2 regions of the Kitasatospora acidiphila genome follow, and region 2 is predicted to be linked to the other one. Evidence: riboswitches for the same ligand, from Rfam matches in the RefSeq annotation. Region 2 holds a riboswitch; the other holds the start of a gene.
What was found. A riboswitch is a leader RNA that binds a small molecule or an ion and turns the genes downstream of it on or off. The one in region 2 is predicted to bind S-adenosylmethionine.
Positions count from the first base shown of each region.

Region 1 (6,241 bases), 2.4 Mb from region 2:
CATCTGGATCGCGCTGTAGTGGACGAACACGTCCGCACCACCGTCGACCGCGATGAAGCCGTAGCCCTTCTCCGCGTTGAACCACTTGACGGTGCCCTGAGCCATTCCGAACTCCCCTAGTGCTGTGCTGGCCCTTCACGGGTCCGCCGGTCGCGGACCCGGGTCTGGCGGACCATGCCGAAGGTGTCCCCCGGGGCGTGGCCCTGCATGCCGCAGCAACCCACGCCAGGGCGCCAGTTGGCGCCCCGAGGCAGGCAAATGCGTCGACCGCGGCTGAATGTATCCGGAGCAGCGCCCTGAGCAACAGGGTCACTGGACGCCAATTCGACGGCCCCGCCGGGGGACAGCTGGGGAGGAATGCGACAGAGTCGGCAATTCGCCTGGGACATAGCGGACTTAAACCACGAATTGCCCGAGAATTTCTGACGCGTCCCGAGCACGATTCCAGTGGTACCTCGGCAGTTGCGTCTCGGCGACCAAGACGTCCGAACCGCTGCCGGCACCGACAGCCTATGCCCTGCCGAGGAGCGCCGCGGACCACCCCCGGACACGGCACGGGGCGCCGCGCGGCCCGCCATGACCGCACGACGCCCCACGGGGCCCTGATGGGCCGTCAGCAGCCGCCCGCCACAGCCGGGATGATCGAGATGCCGGCGCCGCCGGGGATCTCGGTCGCCAGGCCCTCGGCGAACCGCACGTCGTCGTCGTTCACGTACACGTTGACGAACCGGCGCAACTTGCCGGTGTCGTCCAGGAGTCGGGCACCGATGCCGGTGTGGTTGCGGTCCAGGTCGGCGATCACCTCGGCCAGGGTGGCGCCCTCGGCGGGCACTTCGGACCGGCCGTCGGTGTAGGTGCGCAGGATGGTGGGAATGCGGACGGTGGCGCTCATCGGAGGTACTCCTTGCTCAAGGCGCTCATGGCGTTCGGGCGGTTCCGGGTGGGGGATGCGGGCGGACTCAGACCAGGCCGGCGGCCCGGAACGACTCCAGGCTCGGCCGGATCACCGCGGTCAGGCCGGCCCCTGCCGCCGCGTCCAGCGTCTTGAGGCCGTCGCCGGTGTTGATCGCCACGGTCTCCTTGTCCGGGTCCAGCTGTCCGCTCTCGACCAACTTCTTGAGCACGCCGATGGTCACGCCGCCGGCGGTCTCGGCGAAGATGCCCTCGGTGCGGGCCAGCAGCCGGATCGCCTCGACCACCTCGGCGTCGGTGACGTCCTCCACCGCGCCGCCGGTGCGCCGGGCGATGTCCAGCACGTACGGGCCGTCCGCCGGGTTGCCGATCGCCAGCGACTTGGCGATGGTGTCCGGCTTGACCGGGCGGATCACGTCGCGCCCCGCCTTGAACGCCTCGGCCACCGGGGAGCAGCCGGTCGCCTGGGCACCGAAGATCCGGTACGGCCGGTCCTCGACCAGTCCGAGCTCGATCAGCTCCCGCAACCCCTTGTCGATCTTGGTGAGTTGGGAGCCGGAGGCGATCGGGATCACGATCTGCTCCGGCAGCCGCCAGCCGAGCTGCTCGCAGATCTCGAAGGCCAGCGTCTTGGAGCCCTCGCCGTAGTACGGCCGCAGGTTGACGTTGACGAAGCCCCAGCCCTCACCGGCCGGATCGCCGATCAGCTCGGAGCAGAACCGGTTCACGTCGTCGTAGTTGCCCTCGATGCCGACCAGGTCGCCGCCGTAGACCGCGGCCATGACGATCTTGGCGTGCTCCAGGTCGTGCGGGATGAAGACGCAGGAGCGCAGGCCGGCCCGGGCCGCCGCGGCGCCCACCGCGCCGGCCAGGTTGCCGGTGGAGGAGCAGGAAAGGGTGGTGAAGTCGAAGGCCCGGGCCGCCTCGATGGCGCAGGCCACCACCCGGTCCTTGAACGAGTGGGTGGGGTTGCCGGAGTCGTCCTTGACGTGCAGCCGGGCGGTGAAGCCGAGCTCCTTGCCGAGCCGGTCGGCCTCGACCAGCGGGGTCCAGCCGGGGTTCAGGTTGGGCTTGGTCGCCACGTCGGCCGGGACCGGCAGCAGCGGGGCGTAGCGCCAGATGGAGGCCGGGCCGGCCTCGATCCGGGCCCGCAACTCGGCGGCGCCGTGGTCGCTGTAGTCGTAGGCGATCTCCAGCGGGCCGAAACACTCCAGGCAGGCGAAGCTGGGACCGAGCGGGAACCGGGTGCCGCACTCCCGACAGGACAGGGCGGCGGCGGGGCCGAGATCAACGGTGGACGTTGCGGCAGGGGTAGCGGTAGCCATGGGCGGCGAGGCCTCTCTCCTCATCTTCCCCGGGACGCGGTCGCGCCCGGGCCGGAATTGGCACCTGTCTCGCCGGGGCCTGCTAAAGGCCGGTCGAGAAGGTTGCCGGGACGTCAACGGGCCGTTCCCTCAGTCCCTCTGGATGAGCTCTGTGAAGTTGTCATCGGCGCAGCGCACGGATGCGAGAGCCGACGTTTTCCCGGCGGTCCACCCCGGTGTGCGAAGGTCTGACCGCAGTACGAAGACTGTATCCGAAGGCACCACAGCGGAAAGGGGCCGTCCGCCACGCGAGACGCCCCGGACCATTCCCACGCGTACAAGGAGCGAGATTTGCCAGCCGAGCAGAGCCCCGCGCTACTCCCGGAGGCGGCCCGCTGGTTGCGCCGCAGGTCCTGGACCGCGGCCGACCGGCCGGTGCCGCGGTTACTGGCCGCGAAGGAGGCGGCCGGGGCGGCCGGCACGGTCAGCGTGGTGCTGCCGGCGCTCGACGAGGAGTCCACGGTCGGCGAGATCGTCGAGGTGATCCGCCGTGAGCTGATGGAGCGGATCCCGCTGGTGGACGAGCTGGTGGTGGTGGACTCCGGCTCGGTGGACCGGACCGCCGAGGTGGCCGCGGCCGCCGGTGCCCGGGTGGTGCGCCGGGACGCGATCCTGCCCCGGCTGCCGGCCGTGCCCGGCAAGGGCGAGGTGCTGTGGCGCTCGCTGCTGGTGACCAGCGGGGCGATCGTCTGCTTCATCGATGCCGACCTGCGCGAGTTCGACCCGGCGTTCGTCTCCGGGATCGTCGGCCCGCTGCTCACCGACCCGGACATCCAGCTGGTCAAGGCGATGTACGACCGCCCGCTGGAGGCCGAGGGCGCGGTGGTGCCGGCCGGCGGCGGCCGGGTGACCGAGCTGGTCGCCAGACCCCTGCTCAACCTGCACTGGCCGCAGCTGGCCGGCTTCGTGCAGCCGCTCGGCGGCGAGTACGCGGCCCGCCGCTCGCTGCTGGACCGGCTGCACTTCCCGACCGGCTACGGGGTGGAGCTGGGCCTGCTGGTCGACGCCCTGGAGCTGGTCGGGCTGGACGCGCTGGCCCAGGTGGACGTCGGAGTGCGCCACCACCGCCACCAGGACAGCCAGGCACTGGGCCGGATGGCCGCCACCATCTACCGCACCGCGCTGGAGCGGCTGGACCGCACCAACCGGCTCAAGGCCGCCGACGACCTGGCCCGCCCGGTGCTCACCCAGTTCTCCCGGGACCCGCTGACCCGGGACTTCACGGCGCACGACCACCCGGTGACGGCCCTGGAGCGGCCGCCGATGATCGAGCTGCCGGAGTACCGGAACCAGCGGATGTGACCAAGGCCCTGGTTTGCCACCCGGCGCCCCCGGCAAGGTTGCCGGTATGGCCGAGCAAACGACCGCACGCGTCCTGGTCGCTTCCAACCGCGGCCCGGTCGCCTTCCGCCACGCCCCGGACGGCAGCCTGACACCGCGCCGCGGTGGCGGCGGCCTGGTGTCCGGGCTGTCCGCGATCGACGACCCGCACGCGGTCTGGGTCTGCGCGGCGCTCGGCGAGGCTGACCGGGCCGCCGCCCGGCAGTCCCCGCAGGGCCGCCTGGACCTGGCCGGGTTCGACGTCGGCGGACAGGCCGTCCGGATGCTGGACATCGATCCGGTGGTCTTCGACCAGGCGTACAACGGGGTGGCCAACTCCACCCTGTGGTTCCTGCACCACCAGCTCTACAACACCCCCACCGCGCCGGCCTTCGACCAGGCCGCGGCCGAGCGCTGGGCCGGGTTCCGGGAGTACAACGAGGCCTTCGCCGCGGCGCTGGCCGCCGAGGCCGCGCCGGGCGCGGCGGTGCTGGTCCAGGACTACCACCTGACCCTGGTGCCGGCCCTGCTCCGGGAGCGCCGCCCCGACCTGCGGATCGGCTACTTCCTGCACACCCCCTGGGCGCCGGTCGACTACTTCCGGCTGCTGCCCGACGAGCCGGCCGCCGCCGTGCTGACCGGGGTGCTGGGCGCGGACCGGGCCGGCTTCCACACCCGGCGCTGGGCCGAGGCGTTCGCCGACTGCTGCGAGCGGGTGCTGGGCGCCACCGTGGACCGGGCGGCGCTGACCGTGACCTTCCAGGGCCGCACCACGGCGCTGGGCGTGCACCCGCTGGGCGCCGACGCGGAGTTCCTGCGCGAGCGGGCGCACCGGGCCGACGTCGACGAGCGGCTGGCCGCGCTGAAGGCCGCGGTGGGCGAGCGGCGAACCATCGTCCGGGTGGACCGCACCGAGCTGAGCAAGAACATCGTGCGCGGCCTGCAGGCCTACCTGCACCTGCTGCGCACCCGCCCCGAGTGGCACGACCGGCTGGTGCACATCGCCTTCGCCTACCCGTCCCGGCAGGACCTGGCCGAGTACCGCGACTACACGGCAGCGGTGCGGCGGATCAGCGAGGAGATCAACGCCGAGTTCGGCACCGCCACCTGGCAGCCGCTGATACTCCAGGTCGAGGACGACTTCGCCCGCTCGCTGGCCGCCTACAGGCTGGCCGACGTGGCGCTGGTCAACCCGATCCGGGACGGCATGAACCTGGTCGCCAAGGAGGTGCCGGTGGTCTCCGAGGCGGGCTGCGCGCTGGTGCTCTCCCGGGAGGCGGGCGCCTGGGCGGAGCTGGCCGAGGACGCGATCGGGATCAACCCCTACGACGTGGTCGGGACCGCCGAGGCGCTGCACCGGGGCCTGACCATGCCCGCCGCCGAGCGCACCGAGCGCACCAAGCGGCTGGCGGCGGCGGCCACCGCGCTCTCGCCGCAGCAGTGGTTCCTCGACCAGCTGGCCGCGCTGACCGCCTCCTGAGCGGCTCGGCGGCGGCTCAGCGCGCCGTCGCGAGCTCCTCGCCCAACTGCTCCAGCAGCTCCACCACCCCGCCGGGCCCCGGCACCACCAGGTCGGCCCGCTCGGCCACCTCGCGCACCGGCGGCTCGCCGGTCACCGGGCCGCTGGCCACCAGCAGCCCGGGCAGTCCGTCGGCCCGCAGCCGGTCGACCGCGTCGAAGGCGGCCAGGTCGCCCAAGTCGTCACCGGCGTAGAGGACGGCGCCGGCCGCGCGTTCGCGCACCAGGCTGGTGAGCGCGGCGCCCTTGTCCACGCCGGGCGGGCGCAGCTCGATCACCATCCGCCCCGGCTCCACCGCCAGGCCGTGCGCGGCGGCCAGGTCGGCGAGCGGCGTGCGCAGCCGGGCCAGCACGCCGTCCGGGTCGGCGGTGCGCCGGGTGTGCACGGCCAGCGAGAGCTCCTTGTCCTCCACCACAGTGCCCTCGGGGACGCCCAACGAGGCCAGCAGTGCGGGCAGTTCGGCCCGGACCGCGGCCACGCCGGGGTGGATCCCGGGCGCGATCGGCTGCCCGGTCGCGGAGTCCCAGCGCTCGGCGCCGTAGTGGCCGAGCACCACCAGGTGGTCCAGGCCCGGGGCATCGGCGAAGCCGCCGAGCCGCACCGCGGCCAGTGCCGGACGGCCGGTGACCACCGCCACGGTGCCGACCAGGCCGGACAGCCGGGCCAGGGCGGCGGCCGCGCCCGGGTGCGCGACGGCCTGCTCGGGGTCGGCGACGATCGGCGCCAGGGTGCCGTCGAAGTCGACGGCGAGCAGGGCGCGGCGGGGCTCGGCCAGCAGCGCGGCCAGGCCCGCACGGCCGGCGGGGGTGGTCGGTTCCAGCAGGGTGCCCATGGCGGCCAACCTACCCGCAAGGCCGCTCACTTAACGCTCCGCACGCCGGGCTTCCCGGATCCGCCGCAGCCGGTTGACCAGCACCGGGGCGTGGGCGAGCGCCTCCGGCCGGTCCAGCAGGCCGTTGAGCAGCTGGTAGTAGCGGGTGGCCGAGATGCCCAGCTCCTCGCGGACGGCCTGCTCCTTGGCGCCCTGGGTGCGCCAGGGGCGGGCCTCCAGGGCCAGCACGGCGCGGTCGCGGTCGGTGAGCTCGGTCATGCGGCCATTATCCCGGGGCACGCGGCCACCGCCCCG
Region 1 is NZ_VIGB01000003.1:3,992,455-3,998,695, forward strand. Features, by position in the region: gene E6W39_RS18645 (cold-shock protein) at 1-105, opposite strand, end outside; gene E6W39_RS18650 (MoaD/ThiS family protein) at 614-892, opposite strand; gene thrC (threonine synthase) at 960-2,237, opposite strand; SAM riboswitch class I at 2,255-2,386, opposite strand; gene E6W39_RS18660 (glucosyl-3-phosphoglycerate synthase) at 2,568-3,578, shown strand; gene E6W39_RS18665 (alpha,alpha-trehalose-phosphate synthase (UDP-forming)) at 3,625-5,076, shown strand; gene otsB (trehalose-phosphatase) at 5,093-5,947, opposite strand; gene E6W39_RS18675 (DUF3263 domain-containing protein) at 5,978-6,205, opposite strand.
Region 1: it holds a riboswitch for S-adenosylmethionine, as region 2 does, so the genes downstream of both, thrC (threonine synthase) here and E6W39_RS30415 (aminotransferase class V-fold PLP-dependent enzyme) in region 2, are expected to answer to the same signal.

Region 2 (6,241 bases):
GCGTCCGGCCGGGGCACCAGCTCCACCTGGTCGACCGCGTTGCACCAGCGGCAGCGCACCGACTCCAGGGTCTCGGTGAGCACCTCGCGCTCCTCCACCTGCGGCTCGCCGGCCAGGTCGAGGTGGACGAACTCGACGACCCGGGAGGACTTGGTCACGTCGAATCGGGTCAGATTGCCGCAGAGCGTGCAGCGCCAGCGGGTCTCGGCCGTGGGCACGGGGACAGGCATGGGGGTCCTCTCGATCGCTGGTCCGGAGCGGGTTCCGGCCAGGGCCCCAAGCCTAGGGCCTGAGCCGCCGGCGCCGGCCGCCGGACAGCGGACCGTCCACCTGCTGGACGGCTCACCCGCTCGCCGTACACCGGGGTGTCACCACTGGTGCGGCGCGGAATGGATCGGCTCATGCCCCCGACCCGAGCGCAGCCGGTGCCGCTGGTCTGCTACGTGCTGATCGCGGTGAACTGCCTGGTCTTCCTGGCCGGGCCGAGCGGGGTCAACCCGGCCTACGGCACCCGGCCCGCCGCCCGGGCCTGCGCGGCCCAGCACTACCAGCAGCGCTGGGGTGCCATCCCGGCGGAGCTGCTGACCGACCGTCCGCTGACGCCCGCCCAGCTGACCCGGCTGGCACCGGTGCTGCCGGGCTGCCCGCCGCAGTCCACCCCGGGCAAGCTGCCCGCGGTCTCCGCGGTCTCCGCGCTCTTCGTGCACGGCGGCTGGCTGCACCTGCTGGGCAACATGCTCTTCCTCTTCGTCTTCGGCCCGGCGGTGGAGCAGCGGCTCGGGCGGTCCAGGTTCCTCCTCTTCTACCTGGCTGCCGGACTGCTGGCGACCTACGGCTACGCGCTCACCGCGCACTCGGGGGCGCAGGCGCTGCGGCCGCTGGTCGGCGCCTCGGGGGCGATCGCCGGGGTGCTGGGCGGGTACCTGCGGCTCTATCCGAAGGCCCGGGTGACCGCGCTGGTGCCGGTGCTGTTCTTCCTGCCGCTGCGGTTTCCGGCCTGGCTGGTGCTGGGCCTCTGGTTCGCCGTGCAGTGGTGGTCGGCGCGCCGGGGCGAGCCCGGGGTCGCCTACCTGGCGCATGTGATCGGGTTCGCCGGCGGGTTCCTGGCCCTCTGGGCCCTGGGCCGCCGGGCCCGATACCCTGACCCCATCCCCCAACCAGGAGCCACGCCGTGATCACAGCCATTGTGCTCATCAAGACCAGCATCGACCGGACCCCCGAGATCGCCGAGGCCATCGCGGCGATCGACGGGGTGAGCGAGGTGTACTCGGTGACCGGCGGGTGCGACCTGGTGGCGATGGTCCGGGTGCGGCGGCACGACGACCTGGCCGATGTGATCCCGGGTCGGCTGAACAAGGTGCCGGGCGTGGTGAGCACCGAGACCCACATCGCCTTCCGCACCTACTCCCAGCACGACCTGGAGGCGGCGTTCGCCATCGGCCTGGACAGCTGACGGCCCGGCCGCCGACTGGCGGCCGTCCGCTACTCGACGCCGGATGCCCTCCCGTCAGCGCCGGGTGTCCGCGACGCAGCGGCCGCCCTCGTTGCGGTAGGTCCAGCGCGCCCCGTCGGTGACCAGCTCGCGCACCGCGGCCAGGAACCGGTCCACGTGCTCCCCCGGCGTGCCGGCCCCGAAGCTGACCCGGATCGCGTTGAGGCTGCGCTCCCCCGGCAGCGAGGGCTCCGGCGCACCGCACGCCGAGGGCGCCGCGTCCTGGGAGCCGAGCAGCGTGCGCACCAGCGGGTGGGCGCAGAACAGCCCGTCCCGCACCCCGATCCCGTACTCGGCGGAGAGCGCCGCCGCGAAGTGCGAGCTGTTCCAGCCGCTCACCACGAAGGAGAGCACCCCGACCCGCGGCGCGCCGTCCCCGAACAGGTTGAGCACCCGGACCTCGGGGATCTCGGCGAGGCCGGCGGTGAGGCGGTCGATCAGCAGCTGCTCATGGTCCCGCAGCCGGTCGAAGCCGGTCTCGGCGAGCGCCCGGCAGGCCGAGGCGATGGCATAGGCCCCGATCACGTTGGGCGAGCCGGCCTCGTGCCGGGCCGGGCCGCGGTGCCACTCGACGGCGACCGCGCCGTCCGCCTGCCGGGCCACGGTCCGCGAGGCGCCACCGCCGGCCAGGTAGGGATCGGCCGCGTCCAGCCAGTCGGCGCGGCCGGCCAGCACACCGGCGCCGAACGGGGCGTAGAGCTTGTGGCCGGAGAAGGCGACCCAGTCGACGTCCAGTTCGCGCACCGAGACGCGGTGGTGCGGGGCCAGCTGCGCGGCGTCCAGCACCACCCGGGCGCCGTGCCGGTGGGCCGTCTCGGTCAGTTCGGCCACCGGCCACAGCTCGCCGGTGACGTTGGAGGCACCGGTGACGCAGAGCAGCCGGGGCCATCGGGGTGTTCGGCCAGCGCGGCGTCCAGTGCGGCCACCGCCTCGGCGTGCGAGCGCGGCGCCCGCAGGTAGCTGACGGCCAGTCCGGCCTGCCGCCAGGGCAGCAGCGAGGCGTGGTGCTCGGTCTCGAAGGCGAACACCCGGGTGCCGGGCGGCACCGCGCCGGCCAGCAGGTTGAGCGAGTCGGTGGTGGCCCGGGTGAACACCACCTGGTCGCCGTCGCGCAGGTCGAGGAAGTCGGCGACGGTCCGCCGGCTCTGCTCGAACAGGTCGGTGGAGAGCTGCGAGAGGTAGCCGGCGCCGCGGTGCACGCTGCCGTAGTAAGGGGCGTAGCCGGCCACGTCGTCCCAGACCCGCTGCAGGGCGGGGGCGCTGGCGGCGTAGTCGAGCGCGGCGTAGCCGACCTTCTCACCGGAGACCAGCGGCACCTGGACGTCGGCGCCGAGCACGGCGAGCGGGGCGGCGCAGTCGGCGATCAGCTGGGTGGACGTCATGGGAACGCACTCCTCCTGGGGTCAGGACCCCGGGGGTGCGTGTCGTCCGGTGGTCCGCGCTTGCCCTGCGGACCTGTCGCCGCCGAGCCCGGTCTTCACCCAGGGCACCCCGCCACGGACGGAGGGTTGCCGGACAGCAAGCTGGGGCTTGTCGCGCTGTCACTCATGACCTGACGCAGACCTTATGCACACCGTCGAGACGCGGTCAACCGCGCTTCCACCATCCGGACGACCGGCCGGCTGACGGGGCGTCAGCGGTCGGTGGCCGCCGCCCACCGGTCCAGCAGCCCGATCGCCGCGCCGGAGTCCACGGCGGCGGCGGTGCGCTTCATCGCGGCGGCCAGCTGCTCGGCCAGCGGCGCGTCGGTGAGGTCCAGGGCGACCAGCGCGGCCGCCGAGTTGAGCACCACGGCATCGCGCACCGGGCCGTGCTCGCCGCCCAGCACCCGGCGGGCCACCTGGGCGTTGTACTCGGGGTCGGCGCCGCGCAGCGCCTCGATCGGCACCCGCTCGATGCCGAGCTCGCGCGGGTCGAGCACGGTCTCGGTCACCTGCCCGTCGCGCACCAGCCAGACCCGGGAGCTGTCGCAGATGGTCAGCTCGTCCAGTCCGTCGTCGCCGCGGAAGACCAGGGCGGTGGAGCCGCGCTCGGCCAGCACTCCGGCGATCAGGCCGGCCAGCCGGGTGTCGAAGCAGCCGACCGCATGGGCCGTCACCCTGGCGGGGTTGGTGAGCGGGCCGAGGATGTTGAAGGCGGTCGGCACCCCGAGGTCGCGCCGGGCGGCGGCGGTGTGCCGCATCGCGGGGTGGAAGGTGGCGGCGTTGCAGAAGGTGAGGCCGATCTCCTCGGCCACCTCGGCGACCCGGCGCGGGGTCAGGTCCAGCCGCACGCCGAGCCGCTCCAGCACGTCGGAGGAGCCGCTGGCCGAGGAGGACGCCCGGTTGCCGTGCTTGACCACCTTGGCGCCGGCCGCCGCCGCGACGATCGCCGACATGGTGGAGATGTTGACGGTCTTCGCCCGGTCGCCGCCGGTGCCGACGATGTCCACCGCGGGCCCGGGGATGACCAGCGGCCTGGCGTGCTCGTACATCGCCTCGACCAGGCCGGAGATCTCGTCGACCGTCTCGCCCTTGGCCCGCAGCGCCACCATGAAGCCGGCCACCTGGACGGGGCTGGCCTCGCCGCTCATGATCCGGTCCATCGCCCAGGCGGTGTCGGCCCGGCCGAGGTCGCCGCCGCCGAGCAGCACCGTCAGGACGTCCGGCCAGGTGCGGCTCACCTGCGTGGGGTGGTTACCGCCACTCACAGGCTTCACGTTCACCATGGCCGACTCCAGCTCGCATCCGGTGCGGACAAAACAGGTCGTCGCCAGCCTAACGAGCGCGGCAGGGCCGCCGTCCGGTGGACGGCGGCCCTTCTCTTCCTCTGAGACGGCTCCGCGCTCTGCGCTGCCCCGACCGTCTTGACCGGCGGGATCGGACCCGGCCCGGCTCAGCTGGACAGGGTGCGGGCGCCCAGCCGCGCGCGCAGCAGGGTGGCGGCGGCCTCGGCCAGCGCCACCTGGTCCACCGGCTGGGAGATCGCCGCGTCCGCCCGGCTCCAGGCGGCCAGCCAGCTGTCCTGCGGACGACCGATCAGCACCAGCACCGGCGGGCAGCCGTAGATCTCGTCCTTCACCTGCCGGGCCAGGCCGAGCCCGCCGGCCGGCACCGCCTCGCCGTCGAAGACGCAGAGGTCCACGCCGCCCTTCTCCAGCGCCCGCAGCACCGCCGGAGTGGTGGCGCACTCCAGGTACTCCAGCTCCGGCAGGTCGGCGGCCGGGCGCCGGCCGAGGGCCGAGGTCACCTGCGCCCGGGTGTTGCGGTCGTCGCTGTAGACGAGGACGGTGAGCGTCTCGTCGCTGCCGTACGTCATCGGACCTGCTCCCATGTGTCAGACGAATGTGATCCAGACCACGTCCACCACCTCCGGATGCTACTCCCGCTTCCCCCGTCCCGGTGAGCATCCGGCACGATCTCCTCGCCGGCACCGGGATCCGGCTGGAGCCACTTGCGTGAGTCACCGTCACCCGTGCGGGCGATGGAGCGTCAGCGGATGGCCCTGACAGCCCGTCCGAGGGCACCCGAGGGGACCAAAGCCGCTGGTGCGGGCATCCGGGCATACCGCACGCACCGGACACTCCGAGGAAGACCCCCCGGCGTGAAGACGGAATAAGGGACCGACATAATGTCGGTCGTGGCGACAGCAACAGCAACAGAAACCGGGCACGCGCATGGATCGGTCAACCGACCGAACATGACCAGTGTCGGAACCATCGTCTGGCTGAGTTCCGAGCTGATGTTCTTCGCGGCCCTCTTCGCGATGTACTTCACGGCGCGTTCCGTGAAGGGACCAGACTTCTGGGCCGAGAAGGCGCATGCCCTCAACGTCCCCTTCTCCTCCGTGAACACCACGATCCTGGTGCTCTCCTCGCTCACCTGCCAGCTCGGCGTGTTCGCCGCCGAGCGCGGTGACGTCAAGAAGCTCCGCTCGTGGTTCACGGTCACCTTCGTGATGGGCGCGATCTTCATCGGCGGCCAGATCTACGAGTACACCTCGCTGGTGAAGAAGGACCACCTCTCGTTGTCCTCCGACCCGTACGGCACGGTGTTCTACCTGACCACCGGCTTCCACGGGCTCCACGTGACGGGCGGTCTGATCGCCTTCCTGCTGGTGCTGGGGCGGACCTACGCCGCCAAGCGGTTCACGCATGAGCAGGCCACCGCGGCGATCGTCGTGTCGTACTACTGGCACTTCGTCGACGTGGTCTGGATCGGCCTCTTCGCGACCATCTACCTGATCAAGTAACCGATCAGGTCGCTGGCTCGCCGGCCGGACCCGAATGCCCGAGCGGCGACGGGTCCTTTGCCCGTGCCCCACGCCCCTGCCGGTTACCGTCACCGGCACCGGGCCACCACCACCAGACGACCAGATCCTGACACCGGGGTTAATCCGTGAAAAAGCTCTCCGCACGACGGCGCCACCCACTGGCGGCGCTGGTCGTCCTACTCTTCGCCCTCGTGGCCTCCGGGGGGCTGTACGCCGCGTTCGCGCCCGCCGAGAAGGCCCAGGCTGACAGCTCCGCGCAGTCGCTTGCGATCGACGAGGGCAAGCGGCTCTTCGCCGTCGGCTGCTCCTCCTGCCACGGCCTGAACGGCCAGGGCTCCAGCATGGGCCCGAGCCTGGTCGGCGTGGGTTCCGCCGCCGTCGACTTCCAGGTCGGCACCGGCCGGATGCCCGCCCAGCAGCCCGGCGCCCAGGTCCCCCGTAAGAAGGGCATCTACAGCCAGGCCGAGATCGACCAGCTGGCCGCCTTCGTCGCCTCGC
Region 2 is NZ_VIGB01000003.1:6,428,889-6,435,129, reverse strand. Features, by position in the region: gene E6W39_RS30430 (hypothetical protein) at 1-230, opposite strand, end outside; gene E6W39_RS30425 (rhomboid family intramembrane serine protease) at 402-1,175, shown strand; gene E6W39_RS30420 (Lrp/AsnC family transcriptional regulator) at 1,172-1,453, shown strand; partial or broken gene E6W39_RS30415 (aminotransferase class V-fold PLP-dependent enzyme) at 1,508-2,874, opposite strand; SAM riboswitch class IV at 2,926-3,045, opposite strand; gene trpD (anthranilate phosphoribosyltransferase) at 3,126-4,199, opposite strand; gene E6W39_RS30405 (hypothetical protein) at 4,367-4,789, opposite strand; gene ctaE (aa3-type cytochrome oxidase subunit III) at 5,102-5,722, shown strand; gene qcrC (cytochrome bc1 complex diheme cytochrome c subunit) at 5,869-6,241, shown strand, end outside.